Regions from separate parts of the Paenibacillus sp. FSL R5-0744 genome, predicted to be linked through region 2. Evidence: riboswitches for the same ligand, from Rfam matches in the RefSeq annotation. Region 2 holds a riboswitch; the other holds the start of a gene.
What was found. A riboswitch is a leader RNA that binds a small molecule or an ion and turns the genes downstream of it on or off. The one in region 2 is predicted to bind cyclic di-GMP.
Positions count from the first base shown of each region.

Region 1: it holds a riboswitch for cyclic di-GMP, as region 2 does, so the genes downstream of both, MKY19_RS21190 (thiamine pyrophosphate-binding protein) here and MKY19_RS02425 (choice-of-anchor A family protein) in region 2, are expected to answer to the same signal.

Region 1 is NZ_CP150228.1:4,781,056-4,790,850, forward strand. Features, by position in the region: gene MKY19_RS21180 (YafY family protein) at 1-717, shown strand, start outside; gene MKY19_RS21185 (HAMP domain-containing methyl-accepting chemotaxis protein) at 840-2,090, shown strand; cyclic di-GMP riboswitch class I at 2,282-2,377, shown strand; gene MKY19_RS21190 (thiamine pyrophosphate-binding protein) at 2,496-4,139, shown strand; gene MKY19_RS21195 (carboxymuconolactone decarboxylase family protein) at 4,150-4,518, shown strand; gene MKY19_RS21200 (hypothetical protein) at 4,558-4,908, shown strand; gene MKY19_RS21205 (3-oxoacyl-[acyl-carrier-protein] synthase III C-terminal domain-containing protein) at 4,960-5,952, shown strand; gene MKY19_RS21210 (DNA-binding protein) at 6,023-6,238, opposite strand; gene glpK (glycerol kinase GlpK) at 6,253-7,746, opposite strand; gene MKY19_RS21220 (ATP-binding protein) at 7,865-9,301, opposite strand; gene MKY19_RS21225 (response regulator transcription factor) at 9,302-9,795, opposite strand, start outside.
Region 2 is NZ_CP150228.1:538,157-547,951, reverse strand. Features, by position in the region: gene MKY19_RS02455 (energy-coupling factor transporter transmembrane component T) at 1-412, opposite strand, end outside; gene MKY19_RS02450 (ATP-binding cassette domain-containing protein) at 405-1,310, opposite strand; gene MKY19_RS02445 (ATP-binding cassette domain-containing protein) at 1,301-2,155, opposite strand; gene MKY19_RS02440 (Gx transporter family protein) at 2,185-2,742, opposite strand; gene MKY19_RS02435 (NusG domain II-containing protein) at 2,726-3,115, opposite strand; gene MKY19_RS02430 (alpha/beta hydrolase) at 3,846-4,781, opposite strand; gene MKY19_RS02425 (choice-of-anchor A family protein) at 4,951-6,900, opposite strand; cyclic di-GMP riboswitch class I at 7,011-7,101, opposite strand; gene MKY19_RS02420 (hypothetical protein) at 7,593-7,985, shown strand; gene MKY19_RS02415 (helix-turn-helix domain-containing protein) at 8,372-8,746, shown strand; gene MKY19_RS02410 (NAD(P)H-dependent oxidoreductase) at 8,811-9,353, opposite strand.

The sequences.
Region 1 (9,795 bases), 2.6 Mb from region 2:
CTTCTGTCCGCTGACGCATCTATAATGAAGGATCTGGGGATACAAGACGACTACTCTTCCGCTGTTCTCAAACTAGAGGCTGCATCCTCACATCGACTTAGTAACCCAGCAAATTACCTAAGCGAGCGTATTCATATTGATGGCGCCAGTTGGCATCCTTCGGATGAGACTTATCCGTTCCTTTCTGTACTGCAGAGAGCACTTTGGGAGGATCGCAAAGTAAAAATCACTTATCTCCGGAGCAACGAGACAACGGTCCGTTTCATTGAACCTCTTGGGTTAGTTGCAAAACGCGGTGTATGGTATGTCGTAGCCAAAAGCAAAGATGAACTACGGACCTTTCGTGTGTCCAGATTAGTTAACGTTGAGGAGACTCATGAGTGGTTTAAAAGACCTGATGCCTTTGATTTAAAACAGTACTGGGAAGAGTCCACCACGGCCTTTAAAGCAGCACTGCCAAAGTATCAAGTAAAGCTAAGGGTTAGAACATCTGTCTTAAAAGAATTACAGCGAGAAAGATTCGTCACTGTCCAATTGATAGAGCCAACAAGCAATGCAGAGTGGGTGAACGTAGATGCCGAATTTAATACGATCGAGTCGGCCTGCCGGATAATCCTTTCTTTTAGTCCCTCGGTTATTGTACTTTCACCGCAAGAACTTTTAGAGATGGTAAAGTCTGCTATCGCAAAAATTTCCGCTATTTATGAGGATTTTTGACACGAAATCTAAAGAACTACTCCGAAAAGAAGATTTATGTCAGTTCTTACTATAGACCAATCACCTTTAAATCCCATATAATAACACCAATACATAATATTAATAAGGAGGACATTATACCAATGAACTGGATGCATAAACTTCCGTTAAAACAAAGAATTGTTGCCGGATGTTACCTCGTTGCCGCACTATTTGCCATTCCTGTTTTAGTTACTTTTATGATCTTAGGCAACATTATTTTGGGTATTGTTCTAATCGTAGTTCTTGCTGCTCTAACTTTCCCCGTGGCCCGCTTTATCGAGAGAACGCTTACATCTTCTTTTGATGACATCGCGAATGTATCTCATAGTATTTCAAAAGGGGATTTTACTAGTAGAGCCGATGAGAACGGGTCTATGGGGGACGTAAGTCGTTCCTTTAATACTATGATTGACAAGCTCAAGAAGATTTTGACAGAAGCATCACAAATCACTCGTCAAGTTATGGATGCAAGCCGTGGAATCGAAGATAAGAATCAGAATTTGAAAATTGTCATGGCACAGGTAGCCTCTTCGTCTAACGAGCTAGCTCTTGGTGCAAATGAAATATCTACGGATATCGCTGAAATGACAGAATCTATTAAAGATATTGAGAATAAAGTATCCAATTATACGAACTCTACGAAAGAAATGAACAGACGTTCAATACATACATTAGAACTAGTTGAACAAGGACGGCAGTCCGTTGATACTCAAGCTGAAGGCATGCGCAAAAACATCCAGGCTACTCAAAAAGTAGCTGATACTATCGAAGCCCTGTCTCATAATGCTCGCGGAATTACGATGATTACAAAAACCATCACAGAGATCGCTGAGCAGACCAACCTCTTATCGCTGAATGCCTCCATCGAAGCAGCACGCGCCGGAGAGCATGGTCGAGGATTTGCTGTAGTCGCACAGGAGGTTCGTAAACTTGCCGAGGAATCAACAGCTTCAACGAAGGAAGTCTTTGGCTTAGTTCGGAGCATCGAAACTGATATCAAACAAGCGATTGACAATATCGCTATCAACGAAGAAGTCGTACAGGTACAGAATGAGATGATCACTCAATCTGCTCATATCTTTGCTCAAATTGTGCAAAGTGTGCAGTATATTACCGAGCAAATCTCTTCCTTCTCTGCTGAAAGTGATCTGATGTTGGAAAGTGCCTTGAAAATCTCAAGTGCAATAGAGAATATCTCTGCAATCACACAGCAAACCGCTGCCGGCACCGAGGAAGTATCCGCCGCTATGAATGAACAAATTAATGCCCTGCAGTCCGTTGCTGAAGAAACTGAGAAAATGACACAGGCTGTGTTTAATCTACAGAAGACTATCCATATTTTCAAGTTTTAAGTCACTTGCAAAAATATATAAACAAGTCCAAAAACTCCTCCTAAGTTTTGACTTAGGGGGAGTTTTTTTATATCTATTATTTCATAGGTTGGACAAGACTTTCGTCAAAATTCGAGTTAATTTGCGAAAATATATTGACAAAGGTACTCTAGGAATATATTGTAAAGGAAAATTCTTCTTATAAATTTTAAAATTAATATTGGCAAAATCTTCGAAAGAGGATGACGCAAAACCATGGATCTACAGCCTCATTTTTAATCAGAGGCCATGACTGCCAGGTTGCAGAAAACCAAGACGACTGAACAATTGTTCAGTCTCTATGGCGATTTATGCCACCAACCTGTGCCCTAATTCAGAGCACAGGTTTTCTAATGTTTGATTTTAAAATAACAATCAACTTGTGAGGTGTATTTTTTGAAGACAGTCGCAGATTACATGTCGGAAGCACTACGGAACCTAGGTGTTACCCATTCCTTTGGTATTATTGGGAAATCCATTTGCCCTATTGTTCTTAAAATGGTAGATTACGGTATTGAATTTATTCCTGGGAGACATGAGTCCAGTTCCGGCTTCGAAGCAGCCGGGTATGCGCTTAAAACTGGAAAACTAGGTGTAGCTTTTGGTACTTCAGGTCCTGGTGGAACAAACCTATTAACTGCAGCAGCACATGCTAAGGCTAACAACCTACCTGTCCTATTTATTACTGGCCATCAATCTATTAAAGAGCTTGGAATTCCCCAATGTCAGGACTCTACTTCTTTTCTAGCTGATTTAGCTGATATGTTTAGACCTGCCACCTTATATAGCAAGCTTATTGAACGTGGAGATCACTTTAACACAATCTTTAATCATGCCATATCCATTGCTTTGAGCGGTAATCGTGGTCCAGTTCACCTTTGTATTCCCTTTGATGTACAAACGGAATTGCTAGAGGAATGTAATATTGTAATCCCTGAACGCGAATCACTGGTTAGCCATGCTAATATCGACCGTGTACTTGATGCTATAAATAACTCTAAGAATCCAATAATTATCGCGGGTAAAGGCGTTAACCGCTCAGGAGCACATAGTGAGCTAATTCAATTAGCGGAAACATTTAATATTCCTGTAGTTACATCTCCAGGTGGTAAAGGGGCTATAGCTTGGGATCATCCACTCTATCACGGTCCAATTGGAGTAGGCGGTTGTACCCATGGAGATGACTTGCTGAATCAAAGTGATCTATTTATCGTTCTCGGGTCACGTTTAAGTGATATGACTATTTGTAATCTTAAAAGGGAAAATCATCCTGCAACATTAATTCAGTTTGATAGCGATCCGACTTTTGTCGGAAAAATATTGTTCTCTAAAACGATTCCAGTGACTGGAGATCTACGGGACAATCTAGTTTACTATCTCAATAATATTGACACGAACAACATCACAAAACGCGAAGCACCGACAAATTCCGATTATACCGAAGAGCCTCCGATTTTACCAAACCTTTCACTTGCATCGGTCTTGAGTACGATGAGTGATTTAATTCCTTATAACAGCACAGTCTTTGTTGATGATGGAAGTCACGGTTTCCATGCTGCGAAATGGTACAAGGTTAAGAAACCGGGCAGTTTTGTTTTCGATGCTTACTTTGCTTGCATGGGTAATTCCATCGGAATGGCGATTGGTGCAAAGGTTGCTGCTCCAGAAGAAACGATCTTCTGCATTACAGGAGATGGCTGCTTTATGATGCTAGGCGCAGAGATTAACGCTGCTGTCTGCAAGGATATTCCTGTCATATTCATTGTTGTGAATAATAAACAGCTAGATATGGCTCTAAAAGGTATGGAAAAAACTACAGGACGTATTGACGGAACTATCTACGAAGTCCCTATGGATGCTGTGAAATTCGCAGAATCACTAGGCGCTAAGGGTTACAAATGTGAGACAGCGGAGGAGTTCGAAACAGCCATCAAGGACGCTGTTGCCATCAACCGTGTTGCCGTCATTGAACTGCTAACAGACCGTGATGAGGTCCCTCCGACTGCTCACCGTACTTTGAACCTAAATTAGGAGGTCACTTATGAAAGACAATGTAAACAGTGGTCTGAACCACTTCACGAATCTCTCTGGAGACTACGGAGCTAAAGCACTGGCTCCGATTAAAGAACATTTCCCCGATTTGGCTGAATTTATTATGGGGAATGCCTACGGCGATATTTTTCAACGCAACACAATCGAAGCTGACTGGAAGGAAATCGCAGTTATCTCTGCCCTGATTTCGATGGGTCAGTTTGATCAATTGGGTGTTCATTATGTCATGGCTCTTCGTGTGGGTGTTACTGTAGAACAACTCAAGGGTATTTTATTACACTTAGTACCCGCTATAGGGGCACCTAGAATCATCACCGCTTTTAATATTCTTCTCGAAACGATTGAAGAAATAAAGTAACTATTTTCAGTAAATTAAAATATCGGGAGAGATGTTAACGTGGGACAGTTTATTTTAAAGACAGACACTACTAAAAAAGTGATCAATATTGAGCTGGAAGGAACATTTTCTGAAGAAGATGGTCTGAAATCTATCCAAGCTTATCAACAAACTATTAATCCTATAACTCCAGCAGACTATGAATTACAAATCGACTGCAGAAAGCTAAACGTAACTGCACCTGATGTTGTACCTCTTTTGGAAGGTTGCTTCGTAATGTTTAAGAATGATGGATTTGTAAAAGTAAATCTAACCCTTGAGAATAACCCAATTCTTAAAATGCAGCTTGCACGTCTGGGTCGTAAAGCAGGACTAGATAACATCGAGATCATTTCCACCGTTACAGCTTAATTCTTCTTATAACTAAAAAAACTATAGAGTTTTTCAGGAGGATTCATTCATATGACCGGAATTCGTATTCAAGACATTGATATCTATCATCCTAGTAATAAAGTTGGTAACGACTTTTTTATTAAGCATTTTGACGAAAAGGGTATTGATATCCGAGGTCTACTGACCACTTTAGGTCGTGATACGCGCTATAGCATTAAGAATGAGGAAGAAAATTCTCTTACGATGGCTTTTGAGGCTGCCAGTAATGTGTTGGATAAAAATGGTCTCACTGGCGCTGATATCGATCTTATTGCCTATGCAAGTCAAACTCCTGAATATATCTTTCCTACTAACTCTTTAATGATTCACCGTTTAATTAACGGCGCATCCCATACAATTTGTATAGATAGCAACGCTAACTGTGCAGGTATGACTGCTTCCGTAGAACAGGTGAGCCGTCAAATGCAAGCCAATCCTAGAATTAAACGTGCTTTGGTCATCGGATCCGATTATGTAGCACCTCATGCAGATAAGAATGATCCTGTCTATTATGCTAACTTCGGTGATGCAGCTGCGGCAGTCCTTCTTGTGCGCGATGATAATGCGGTAGGCTTCATTGATTCTGTCTATCAAACAGACACATGCGTTTATGGCAACTCCATGTTCCCGGCTGAAGGCTTGGCTAATCTGGGTAGAAAAGGCGTAGCGGCTGGAGAATTCAATGTGAAATTCATTCCATTTGATGATTCCATTTGCGTAGATGCTGCTTCTGAATCGATTCGCACACTTCTATCTGATAACAACATAGCGCCTGAATCTATTAAAGCGGCCTGTTTCTCACAGCTTTCACTGCCTAATATCATTGGTGTTTGTGAAAAAGTGGGTATTGATCGTGAGGTTGCGGTTTACATAGGTGATGAATTCGGGTACACCTCAACCAGTAGCCCGTTTATCGCTCTACACAAAGCTATTACTACAGGAAAGATCGAACGCGGAGATAAAGTTCTGTTCTGGACAGTGGGCGCTGGATGGCAAAACGTTGCATTTGTTATTGAATATTAAGCGTTACAACCTAAAAAGCGGCAGGCCAAGGATTATCCTTAGCTTGCCGCTTTTTAGGTTGATCTGTTCTTTAGGACTCGCTGGCAAAGGATAACCCCTTTTCAGTGAGCGCACGTCGTAGTACATCAATCCCTTTTGGTCCCATCCCATGGAGCTGCAGAAGCTCTGACTCAGTGAGCTTACTGATTTGGTGAATCTGTGTATACCCAGCACCATGAAGTGCTCGGAGTGCAGGCTTAGATAGTCCACTCGGTAGATCAGATTCTGTTCCATTAAACATAGACATATGCATCTCCCTGATCACTGATATCTTTCATGTTTTTCCCAGCCCATGGTACGCGCTACAGCGTCTTTCCAGGCGTTGTAACGTCGTTCACGCTCATCTATACCCATTACAGGTGAAAAGACCCTCTCAGCTTTGTTAAAGCTTTCTAGCTGCTCTCTTGTCCAGACTCCTGAGGTTAATCCAGCCAGAAGTGCTGCTCCCAGCGCAGTCGTCTCCGCATATGTAGTTCGAGTAACTTCACTACCGAGGATATCAGACTGGAACTGCATCAGCAAATCATTACGAACCGCTCCACCATCTACACGAAGTCCGGTCAATGGCATGCCTGCATCTTTTTCCATCGCCCCAATTACATCTCTAGACTGAAATGCTAATGACTCTAACGTTGCTCTTACCAAATGCCCCGAGGTGGTTCCTCTAGTTAGACCGAAGACTGCTCCACGTGCATACATATCCCAATAAGGGGCTCCTAGTCCAGTAAAAGCAGGTACGACGACAACCCCTTCACTGTCCTCTACTTCCCGCGCTTTGTCTTCCGAGCCTGCCGGCTCCGTTATGAGTCCTAACCCCTCCTGAAGCCATTGTACAGCCGCTCCGGCTACAAACACACTGCCCTCGAGTGCATAATAGAGTTCATCCCCCATTCCCCAAGCTACAGTGGTCAACAACCCATGACTGGAGACTACAGCTTCTGTACCTGTATTCATCAGAATAAAGCATCCAGTTCCATATGTGTTTTTGGCACTGCCGGGTTCAAGACAAGTATGTCCAAACAAAGCAGCTTGTTGATCCCCCAATACAGAGTGAATAGGTATTTCTGTCCCGAACCACTGCGCGTCTGCTGCTCCAAATTCACTACCGGACATCCTCACTTCTGGCAGGATGGAGCGTGGTACATGAAGCTCCTCCATTAGCTCTTCGTCCCAGCAGCGCTCATGTAGATTATATAGCATCGTACGCGATGCATTAGTTACATCAGTAGCATGTACAGCCCCGCCAGTAAGCTTCCAGATTAGCCAGCTGTCTACTGTCCCAGCTAGTAGCTCGCCATTATTCGCCCGCTCTCGTGCGCCTTCTACATGATCAAGAATCCAGGAGAATTTTGTTGCAGAAAAATAAGCATCCACAACGAGTCCCGTCTTGCTAGCAATGAGTCCCTCTAACCCCTTACTCTTGATCTCTTCACACAGCTCTGCAGTACGTCTGTCCTGCCACACAATCGCAGGATAAATCGGCTTGCCTGTTGCTCTATCCCAGATCAGGGCCGTTTCCCTCTGATTTGTAATTCCAATGGAATATATTTCCTGAGGCGTTATCCCGCCCTGAGTAATCGCATCTCTTGCAGCTGCAAGCTGTGACGCCCAAATTTGCTCTGGGTCATGCTCCACCCAGCCAGGGTGTGGGAAAGATTGTTTAACCTCATATTGCCCTTGTGAGACGATTCTAGCGTCCTCATCGAACACTATGGCTCGTGAACTGGTAGTCCCTTGGTCTAAAGATAAAATCATTTGATGGCCTCCCAAGCATAAACAATGAGATATGTTCCACGATGAACAAGATTAATGTGTTTGTTTCAACAAAAAGCACCTCTGCTGTCAGAGGCGCTATCACACATTGTGTTTGGAATTACTGTTTTTCGACAGGAAGTCTCAGGGTAAAGGTTGTACTTTCGCCCAACTTACTGGAAGCTGAAATGGTTCCGTGATGCGACTCAACAATATTTTTAACAATCGCAAGCCCGAGTCCCGTTCCACCTGATTCTCCCCGTACACGTGCCTTATCGGCTTTGTAGAAACGATCAAATATATAAGGCAGATCTTCCTGCGGAATGCCGACGCCTTCATCCTGAATTTTAATTTCAAAATAGCGACGCCCTTCTAAGACACAAGTTCCTGTATGAACTGTGATCTTCTTGCCACCCTGCGTATGACGAAAAGCATTATCGAGCAAATTGGTTAAGACCTGCTCAAGCTTATCTTCATCCGCTGCCTTAAGAACAAGGACATCGCTCTCTTTATTTAGCTGCAGATGAATATCACGCTCTTTCGCACGTACGGAAAATTTGCGATACACTCGTTCCAGCAGTTCGTTCACATCTACTTCTGCCTTCAACATATCCGTATGTCCAGCTTCCATTCGCGCAAGGTCGAGCAGATCCTTTACAAGACGTCCCATACGGAGCGATTCATCATGAATGACCTGAATCAGTTCACTGCTTTCCTCTGGTGAAGAAGCCATGCCGTCAAGTAAAGCCTCACTATAACCTTGCATCATCGATAATGGCGTCCGAATCTCATGAGAGACGTTTGCCACGAAGTCACGGCGCATTTTTTCGAGTCGTACTTCTTCAGTCACATCACGCAGAACAGCAACCACTCCACGAATGCTACCCTCAGAATATAAAGGTGCCATATGGACGGACCACACGCCCTGCCGGACATGTACATTAGAACGCTCATCGCCGCCTTGTTTCAACGTGCTCAAAAATAAAGGACGCAGGGGAGGTGGAACATTACTCTCAGCCGTTTCCGTATGAGGTTCAATGTCACTCTCTTGTTCCCACTCTAAATCGCTCCAGCTCTCAAGTAGCGATTGACCGTGCGGATTGGTCAGAATAATCTGGCCTTCGATGTCAAAGGTGATTACAGCATCACTCATGCTGCGTAAAACACTGGATAGATGGCCCTTCTCATGATGCAGACTGCGAATATTCTCTTCCAACTCCTCAGCCATATGGTTGAAGGAAGTCGCCAATTGACCAATCTCGTCACTTGTGACCAGCGTCAGCCTTGTTCCGTATTCACCACGCCGAATGTTGTTTGCAGCCTCGATGACACGTTGCATCGGTTGAGTGATCTTGGTAAACAAGAACAACGCGAAGAATGTCGTCAAAGAAAATCCGATCATGCACGTATACATAAATAAACGTTTGATATCGCCGGAATTAGCAAAGTTGCTGTCGATATAGGGAAGTAGAAACAACCCGAGTGTAATAAGCACGACAGCGACCAGGCAGATGATCGTGACCCACAGCTTGCCGACAAGACTTCTCCAGAAGTTCACTTATTTAGGTACCTCAAGTTTGTAGCCTACACCCCATACAGTTGTAATCATCGCCGCGGATTCCGGTGATACTTTATTCAATTTTTCACGAAGACGCTTAACATGGGTATCGACTGTACGCAAATCTCCGAAAAACTCATAATTCCAAACATCTTTAAGCAGTTCTTCACGAGAGAACACTTTATCCGGTGAAATCGCCAAATAATGCAGAAGTTCGTATTCTTTCGGTGTCAGACTCACTTCTTCACCGCCAGCAGTTACTCGGTGTGCGTCATGCTCAATAATAAGATGAGTGAATACAATGTTATTACTGGAGTTGCTCTCTTTGGACAAAAATGCTGTTGCTGAAGAACGGCGCATAATGGCCTTCACGCGATAAATCACTTCGCGAGGACTAAATGGCTTCACGACATAATCATCCGCGCCCATTTCAAAGCCCTGTACACGATTAATCTCTTCGCCTTTAGCTGTAAGCATTAAGACAGGTGTCGATT
Region 2 (9,795 bases):
GATTCAGCTTACCCGGCGTTGTGGTGAATGTAAGTAACGCCGTGAAAGTGATCAGAAAGAACATGCGGATGACCGAAAATGCGCCTAATCTTAGCCCTCCCTCATAAATGGACCACGAACCAAGCGTCAGCACCGCCTCACCCGTCTTCACAGACAGCAGCTGTACGATAAAGATAAATAGCATTAAATACCGTAAAGGCTTAGCTGCTTTCAGGAAGTATTTAAGCGGAATCCGCGTGGAAGCCATAACCGCTATTGAGAAAATAGCCAGCAGCGCCATAGCCATCCACGAACGGGAGAGCAGGATAACAGCTACGTATAATAGCATTCCGGTGATTTTGGCACGAGCATCTAGCTTATGCACCCATGAACCGGTCTCAATACTGCGCCCGATGATTAGCTTCTCATTCATGGTCATCCCTCTTTCCTTCGTGCTGCTCGCTAGAGTTGCCTGATCCAGATGGCAGCGAAGCGATTAGCTCTGCTAAGCTCTCTGCCGTTAAGCGAGGAGCTTCATCCGTAAGACCAAAGCGATCAGCTACTGCACGCCAGTAACGAAGGGACTGCGGAACCGTCAAGCCACACTGTTCCAGAATCGAAGGGTCATCAGCCAGTGCCTTTACGCTGCCTTGAAATGCCGTACTGCCCTCTTTAAGGACAAGCCAGTTGTCCGCGTAAGGCAATAACTCATCCATCCGATGCGTGACGACGATGATCGTTCTCCCCTGCTCACGGCATAAACGCTCCAGCAAGTGGATTAGTTCTGCACGGCTGATGGGATCAAGCGTAGCCGTCGGTTCATCCAGAACGATGACTTCAGGGTCCATAGCTAGTACGGAGGCGATAGCTGCCTTACGCATTTGCCCACCGCTCAATTTAAAAGGATTCCGCTCTAGCAGCGCCAGATCCAGCCCCATATCCAACATGGCCTGTCTTGCGCGTGCCTTTGCCTCTTCGAGGCTCATGCCAAAGTTAAGAGGACCGAAGATAAGATCCTTTTCGACCGTATCTTCAAACATTTGCTGCTCTGGAAATTGAAATACCAATCCGACTCTACGGCGCAGCGGCATCAGCTTAGGTGATTTCTCCCCCGCCTGGATGGTTACATCAAGTACTTTTACCGTCCCCTCCGTTGGTTTCAGTATCCCGTTAAACAACTGCAGCAGTGTCGATTTACCAGAGCCTGTCGCCCCAGCAATACCAACCATAGAGCCTGTTGGAACACTGAGGTTAATGTCGCGGAGCGCTGTCAGCTTCCATAGGCTTCGGTCAGCATAGGAATAACTTACTTGCTGTAATTCTATGGCCATAACGTGTCTATAAGCTCCTTTTCACTGGCGGGAACATCCACATGGATGCCCTGATTCTGCAGCTCGCGTGCAAGACGCCAAGGATACGGCTCACACAGATGGCATTTTTGCAGAAGCTCCTCGTCCCAGAACAGCTCCGCCGGTGTAACATCAGCAGCTAAACCACCTCCATGCAGCGCAAGCACCCGATCCGATGCCAAAATCTCATCTGCATCATGCGTAATCATAAGGATCGTATACTTTCCTTCCGCTCGCATATCTTGCAAAATACCAAGAAGATCATTTCTGCTTCCTTCATCCAACATAGAAGAGGCCTCGTCAAAAATGACGATGCCTGGTTCCATAGCAAGAATGGAGGCGATAGCGACACGCTGCTTTTGGCCTCCAGACAGCTCACCTGGGTGTTTGGACAGCAGATGATTTATTCCCAGCCTCGTCGTATAAGAGTGTAGCCGCTCAGCCATCTCTGCGTACGACAAACAAAGCCCTTCCAGGCCGAATAAGATATCTTCCTCTACAGTGGCTCCAATAAACTGATTATCTGGATTTTGGAACACCATACCGATGCATTGCCGAATGCTTCCGATCGTTTCCTCACTCAGTTGCATACCACTAACCACAATCTCGCCAGCACTCTTAGGCAGCAAAGCATTTAGTAGCTTAACTAGCGTAGACTTCCCGCAGCCATTGGGACCAACCAAGCTAACCCATTGTCCCTGAGAAATAGATAACGTTATATTTTGAAGAATCGGATGCTCAGGATCATAACCAAACGATACCCCATCCAGAGAGATGATAGCTTGTCCTTCTCCCTCTAATTCTTGACCTTCATATGATTCATTCATGTTAGTCATCCTTCCGCTGATGTGACTAATCAGTCCAAAAACTCTTCAAACAACGATATTTTTGACAATGAAGCCACCAAATAACGGACTGCATAGCCCACGGCAATTCCTGTTACTACTCCAGTGATTAGCAGCATGGGAAGATAATAAAAAATACTAAGGGATGAGAATACCATAGAAGCTGCCAGCAGCTGACCGATATTATGTGCAATCCCACCAGCTATACTAATGCCGATCAAGCTTATACTCTTGCCTTTGCCACTAATCAGCATTAACACGAACATTACAACAAAGCTAAACAGCGAACCAAATAAACTGAATAGTAAGCTTGAAAAAGTACCTAGCAAAAATGCAGTAAGCAACGTTTTGAGGATGACAAGCAGGAATGCGTCCCGTCCACGTAAAAAGTAAATACAAGTCAAAATCATAATGTTAGCTAATCCTAGTTTAGCACCCGGCACCAGTCCCATTCCTGACAACGGAATCTGCGCTTCTATTAGACTAAGCACTACTGCCACTGCGGCGAAAATCGCAATAATTACCGTTCTTTTTAAAGCTGTTGCAGATTCACTACTGGACATAGGCATCTATATCATCCTCCCCCGACGCACTTGTGATTTCCACTAATACTCTATGCGGTAGACAGACAATCGTCTGTTTGGGCAGGGTAATAAAACCAAAACCTAGGCATACTTGATCCGGGCAGTCGGCATCGTACATTTCAATCCCGTAATCATGCACCTTCAAGAGGTTATAGCCACGTTCGGTACGAACCTCAATGGTTTGTTCTTCTTTTGTAAGCTTTACCGTTTTAAATAACTCGCCGTCCACCGTTACATTGGCTACGAGATTTTTACCGGCCCCACCTTTATCATCATTGTCCGAAAACCATCTCGGTGCGAGAAAAGCGAGCGCAGCAATCAACACGATGGAAATCAACCACACATCTGCGCGTTTCATAAAAATCTCCCTTATTTTTTAATTAAAATCCAGACTTATTAATTATAACGGTCTACCCTCAATCCTTCAATCAATGTTGGGGTTTAATGTAAGTTTTAGAGACCAGTTCACAAAATAGGCACGCAAAATAACCCCCACAGCCCCATTTACTCTGGCTTTCTAGCTTTTCCGAATTAATCCACAAATAATCCAGCATACGATATATTCAAATCAAACGCTTTCTCTCGCTCTGCTTGTTCCCCTTCTAAATCAAACAACCCTTATCTTGGAATTCATTATTATATTTGCCTTTTAAACAATACTGTGTTATATTTATATCGTATTTGTTTTTCGATATATTGAATATCCCCATCAAGAAGATGTCAGGCCGACTATTTTACACTTCGGCAATTTGGACACAGAGGCTTCATGTTTTCTTGCAGAAACTTTCCTTTTTATGAGACTAAATTCGAAATATAGCATTCCGATTCACACTGGCGCGGTCAATGGAGCCGCAAGGGCAAAAGAGAGGTAGGGCTTTTGTCGTATTGGAAGGATTATTCTCGCCACACGGCTGCTGGAAATAACAAGGAATTAAGACACCCGTTACTCACGAACGGCGGGGGATGAATATAACGAAAAAGCATGGCTGTACGAACCTTACATAAGGACACATGCCATGTGTGGAAAAATATAGGCGCCCGATAACCGCTACCTAGCGGATATCGGGCGCTGTCTACGTTCAGGGCATCTAATTTACATACTGATTCACAAAAGCTGTTACTACGTTTATATACCCCGTCTTATCCATGTCATAAGCTAACCCATGCCCTGCTTGCGGCACTACGAACTTCTCTTTGGGACTCTGACATGCCTCATACAATTCATTCATCATACTATACGGTACAAAGTTATCTGCATCCCCATGAATAAATAGAATCGGCACCTTCGCCTTCCGCACCTGTTTCAAGGCAGATGCTTCACTAAAACCATACCCTGCTTTCAAACGAGTAATTAGACTCGCACTTTGAATAAAAGGGAAACTTGGCAAGCGATACATACGCCGTAGTTGGTAGGCTAATTGTGCTTTAACTGAGCTGTAAGCACAGTCCGAGATAATAGCTTTGACCTGCGGCGGGAGATTTTCACCTGAGGTCATTAGCACTGTAGCACCACCCATAGAGACCCCATGAAGCACAACTTGAGCACTGGGCCCAGTCTTTTCTATTATATATTCAATCCACTGCAAATAATCCTTGCGCTCATGCCATCCAAAACCAATATAATTCCCAGCGCTTTCCCCATGTCCCCTGGCATCGGGAATCAGGATATTAAAGCCCATTCTCTCGTAATAGATTTTGGCGTACGCCCCCATATCCTTCCCTTTTCCAGAATAACCATGAGCTAGAATCGCCGTACGACCTTCAGCACGATCCGAAAGGAGCAAGTACCCTCTTAGTTGTAGCCCGTCCTCAGATGTAATCTCCACATTCTCAAAGCTCTGACTGGAGATCCAATTCTTCCCCTCACCCCAAGAAGCCCCGGCAACCGGGGGATCAACCTTCAGATCACGATTATTACTCAGGAATTCCTTCGGTGCTCGTTTAATAGCAATTCCATAAAAGAAAAAGCCCGCATAGATCAGAGCTCCTATGACGATGACAGCGCTAATGAAGAACCATACCAATTCATCTTCCCCGTCCTTTCCTCATATCCGTTGTAAATCAGTATAACATCTACTTAGAATGCGCCAAAATATAACAATCATAACAAAAGAAAACCGCCCTCGGAATATGTCCCGAAAGCGGCTTACTATTCTTCGGCATAGCTTGTGTTCAAGCTACAATCACCGTTTATTATTTCTTGCTCGAGAATCTATTTCTCATTAGCAATCCAATAAGTGCAAAACCTAGACCAGTTACATAATAAGGGACTGAACTTGATTCTCCCGTTTTTGGAAGTTCATCCACAGGTGGATTACCTAGCGGGATTGTATCATCCACTACAGCAATATCCTTTGGTGACGGCGTTGGTATTACTGTCGGTACTGGTGCTAATGGAATCTCCTCATCATCAACAAGTACCTCTGTGTTGCTCGACGGTGTTGGCGTTGGTACTGGTACTGGAGTCGACGAAGCTACAGGACCCAGCGGCACAGGATCATCATTAACAACGATAGTACCAATTACAAATGATGGTGTTGGTGTCGGGAACACAGGAGGCTCCGGCGTTGGCGTCGGTGTTGGCGTTACTTCTGACGACGGTGTCGGTGTTACTTCTGACGACGGTGTCGGTGTTACTTCTGACGACGGTGTCGGTGTTACTTCCGACGACGATGTCGGTGTTGGCGTTACTTCTGACGACGGTGTCGGTGTTGGTGTTACTTCCGACGACGGTGTCGGTGTTGGCGTCACTTCCGACGACGGTGTCGGTGTTGGCGTCACTTCCGACGACGGTGTCGGTGTTGGCGTCACTTCCGACGACGGTGTCGGTGTTGGCGTTACTTCCGGCGACGGTGTTGGCGTTACTTCCGGCGACGGTGTCGGCGTTGGTGTCACGATCGGCGTTGGCGTTGGTGTCACGATCGGCGTTGGTGTTGGTGTCACGGTCGGCGTTGGTGTTGGTGTCACGGTCGGCGTTGGTGTTGGCGTCACGGTCGGCGTTGGTGTTGGCGTCACGGTCGGCGTTGGTGTTGGTGTCACGATCGGCGTTGGTGTTGGCGTCACGGTCGGCGTTGGTGTTGGCGTCACGGTCGGCGTTGGTGTTGGCGTCACGGTCGGCGTTGGTGTTGGCGTCACGGTTGGTGTCGGTGTTGGTGTCACGGTCGGCGTTGGTGTTGGTGTCACGGTCGGCGTTGGTGTTGGTGTCACGGTCGGCGTTGGTGTTGGCGTCACGGTTGGTGTCGGTGTTGGTGTTACGGTTGGTGTCGGTGTTGGCGTCGTTCCTGGATCATCACCATCGTATGGATGGTGGTGAAATTCACCACCACCAGTACCAGTGAGCGAAGCCGCCACGAATGTTCCGTTAACCTGACCATTAATAAAATCAACATCAGCGTAGGGAGCAAGCACACTCCCCATTACATTTATTCCTACCATATCAAGATATGTAGCTTGACTAAAGTTAAACAAAATTTTCTTGCTGTTCAATGCGCCATTAGGTAGGAATGCGAAATTTTTCATTTTTACGCTTGAACCATCAATGTTAATAATTGCAGTAGATCCGGAAGGAACATTAATTGTGAATCCGTGATTAGTAGAGACGTTATCTCCTAAAACATTAAAAACATTGACCACAGGGTCTGTGCCTGTCAATGTAAGACCGCCATATTCATACTTTGTTGTTCCATTGGCTTCTATTGCTGCTAGTTCAGCTGATTTATCCTTCAAAGACTGGCCTACGGCCGCAAAGTCAATCGGGTTTCCCGTAGTTCTGGTTCCTCCGCTATTAATCGTTACATTACCTGCAAAGCTTCCCCCATGCACGATATTCCCGTAAACAGAGCCATTGTTGAAAGTAAGATTCCCTCCAACAACAAGTGTGTCAGTGAAGGAGATCTCAGCAGCACTTAGCCTATCACCAACGCTGTAGTTGGTTAAAGTAACATTACCTCCAGCAGCAAATCTTCCCTCCGTATCCGAAAAGGTTGTAACATCCCCTAGGATAAACACATTGTAGTTTCCAGCAATCCCGAGTGTAGTAGAACTAGCATTAACAGTCCCGGCTCCCAAAGAGGAAAGACCACTACCTACTATCAAAATCCCCGCTAATATTAGTGCTAGCAGCGGTTTCATTCTTCTTTTCAAAAAGCACACCTCCTAAATCTATGATTTATATTTAATCAGAATAATTACCAGAAACTCTAAAAGACCTAACAACAAAAAAGACCGCCAAAAAAGAAGTGGAATTCCCTTCTCATGGCAGTCGGACGGTCATAGCGCATTTAAGACACTTTAGACTCCTGGACTTTGCGTCCCACCCTTTCAGGCGGTTTGCTATTATCATGATAATATATGTATTGACTTGCAGATTAGAACTAGCATTTTAAGCATCCTATTAAATAATAGTCTATGACTTTTAATACTTTTGAACTAATAATAGTTTAGCGCTCCATCCCCACAATTGTCAATCAATTCCTTTTGATATTCATACGTGTAAGCAAGCACAAAAAAAGCGCCTAAAGGCGCTTCACACAAAGGTTTTCCTTCAATTATAAAGTAACTTTATATAGCCTAATATCGATATCCATAATGGAATACTTAGAATCAAACCAAATACCATTCCACGGCGGAGACTTCCTTCCTCATTCATCCTAATTCTCCCTTTATATAAGTCTGAAGCATTATTTTTTATTATTACAATTTTAATATATTTTATTCCTTCTAATTTAGTTGTGAATTCAATCACATTGGACTAGCTGTTTAGAAATACCATTGATTATTTTTGGAATATCGGGGTAGAATACGAATATACGTTCCCATTAGAGGTGATGAGATTCATGAATAGAGCTGAAAGCAGGGACAACATGCTGGTGAAATCTTATTTATTGCTTCCGATGATTTTATCAGCTTTCGAACGGGACTCCGCCATTCTATCTGCACATTTACGAACACCCACCCCCTATCTGGAGGTTCTTGAAACAGCCGCAGCAGTTGCTACAACAGATCTAAGAGATATTCGTTCAGAGATGAGAAAACGGGGAATCAAGGTTTATGAGCAGAACAAACTTAACACGGGGATAGAAGCCAAATTTATATGTCGTGGATACCATGAACGAATGCTGCTGTTAAACGACATTGTCGCTGCCCAAGCTGCCATTCATATGCGCAGATATCTCGGTCTGGATATTTCATCTTTTAAGAGCTATGAAGAGCAATATCAGATTAAGTGAAGTAGCGAAGAAGTTGCCCCCCCTCCCCCATTTAATTAGCGAACAAAAAAATAGGCCTTACCATGGGAGTTGGCAAGACCTGAGAGATTTATACCACAAAACACTGGGGGGTGTTTGGTGACTTCAATATATACCTTGAACCTGAAAATAAGATGATGCTCACATGAAAATTACATTAAAAAACTTCAATTCGTCGCTTAGGCTATCCGCTTGATAGTTAGCCACGAGTGCTTTGAACAAATTGTTTCAAAATGATATAGTGAATTCGTTCTCACAGGATGACTTGATAGCAGGTTGTAAAACATAATAAAGTCGGGACCTGAGTACGGAGCGACAACAGGCGTTTGCCTTTTCGTTGAATATTTTCTGAAGGAGGGTAATAGCCCATGAGTGATGAAATCTGTATACCACCTGGCATTCAGCAGAAGGACACTAGCTTTGGCTACACCTTGTCTATCATTAGTGGTAAATATAAAATGACTATTCTCTACTATCTCTCTGAAAACAAGATCGTGCGGTTCAATGAACTGCAACGGGGTATCGGCACAATACCTTTTAAGACGTTAAGCGTTATGTTGAAAGAACTGGAAGCCGACTGTCTCGTCAGGCGCGAGGAATTCCCCCAGATCCCCCCTAAAGTTGAGTATTCCTTGACCGAGAAGGGCCAATCGCTTATTCCGGTGCTGGATATGATGTGCACTTGGGGAGAGAAAAACTTCGTTCCAGCCGCGCAAGAGATAACCATACCTTTTACGATTTAACGACAACTTATGACAAAAGCAGCATTTCCATTAATGAAAATGCTGCTTTTTGTTTCAATTCTAATTACATATTTTCGATAAATTCAACATAGCCTTGCGAACTGACATCCAATTTCTTCAAGTAATCCGTACTTCCTACCGTCTCAGATTCCGTGCCATAAATGGCATAGAAGGAACGATAATCAGCGTTGCAGTACAAAAAAGTCGTGTCAAAGGGAGATAAAATACGGTCAAGCCCGTAGCCGAGTTTACCTTCTTCACTAAAGTCTTTTTCACTTCCTCCGGCAGTTACAGCTAATGCGATTTTTCGATTTCTTAATTTATCACTCTTCGAACCATATGCCCATCCGTAAGTAAATACTTCGTCCAACCACTTTTTAAGCAGAGGTGGACTACTAAACCAGTAGACAGGGAATTGTAAGACGAGCTTATCATGCGCTTCAATCAGCTGTTGTTCCTTTTCCACGTTGATTTTTTCATCGGGATAGGCTTTGTACAGCTCGTGCACCGTATATTTGTCTGGATATTTACGGAGTTCTTCGATCCAGCGTTTATTAACGACGGATGTTTCGATGTTTGGGTGCGTGACGACAATAAGTGTTTTCATTGGTGTATCCTCCATGTTTGAATCAGATTTAGGACTTGAGTATACCTCCCACTATGCCATCGCGTAAGTATGCACTTTTAGTTCACGTACTTACCTAAAGGTAAGCACTGCAACCTGCCTGCACGTATGATTGATGTATAGTCTTCGGGGCGAATCTCGTCTTCGGTGTACACCCAAATATCACACAAGAGAGACTGGGTCATTCCGCCATTTTACTTGAGTAAAGGTTAGACGGATGTAACGTTATGTGTATGAACTCTATATCACTGATAAAAAAATTTGCCTGAACGCAAAGAAATACCCCACCATTACTGGCAGGGTACGGTACTTCCGCATAATTTCAACATAATCCATTTGGGATACTCGACTACCACTTAAGGTTGACAGGGTGCGTCTTTGATTATGTATGAAAAAAATCCACCAGCATGAGTACTGGCGGATT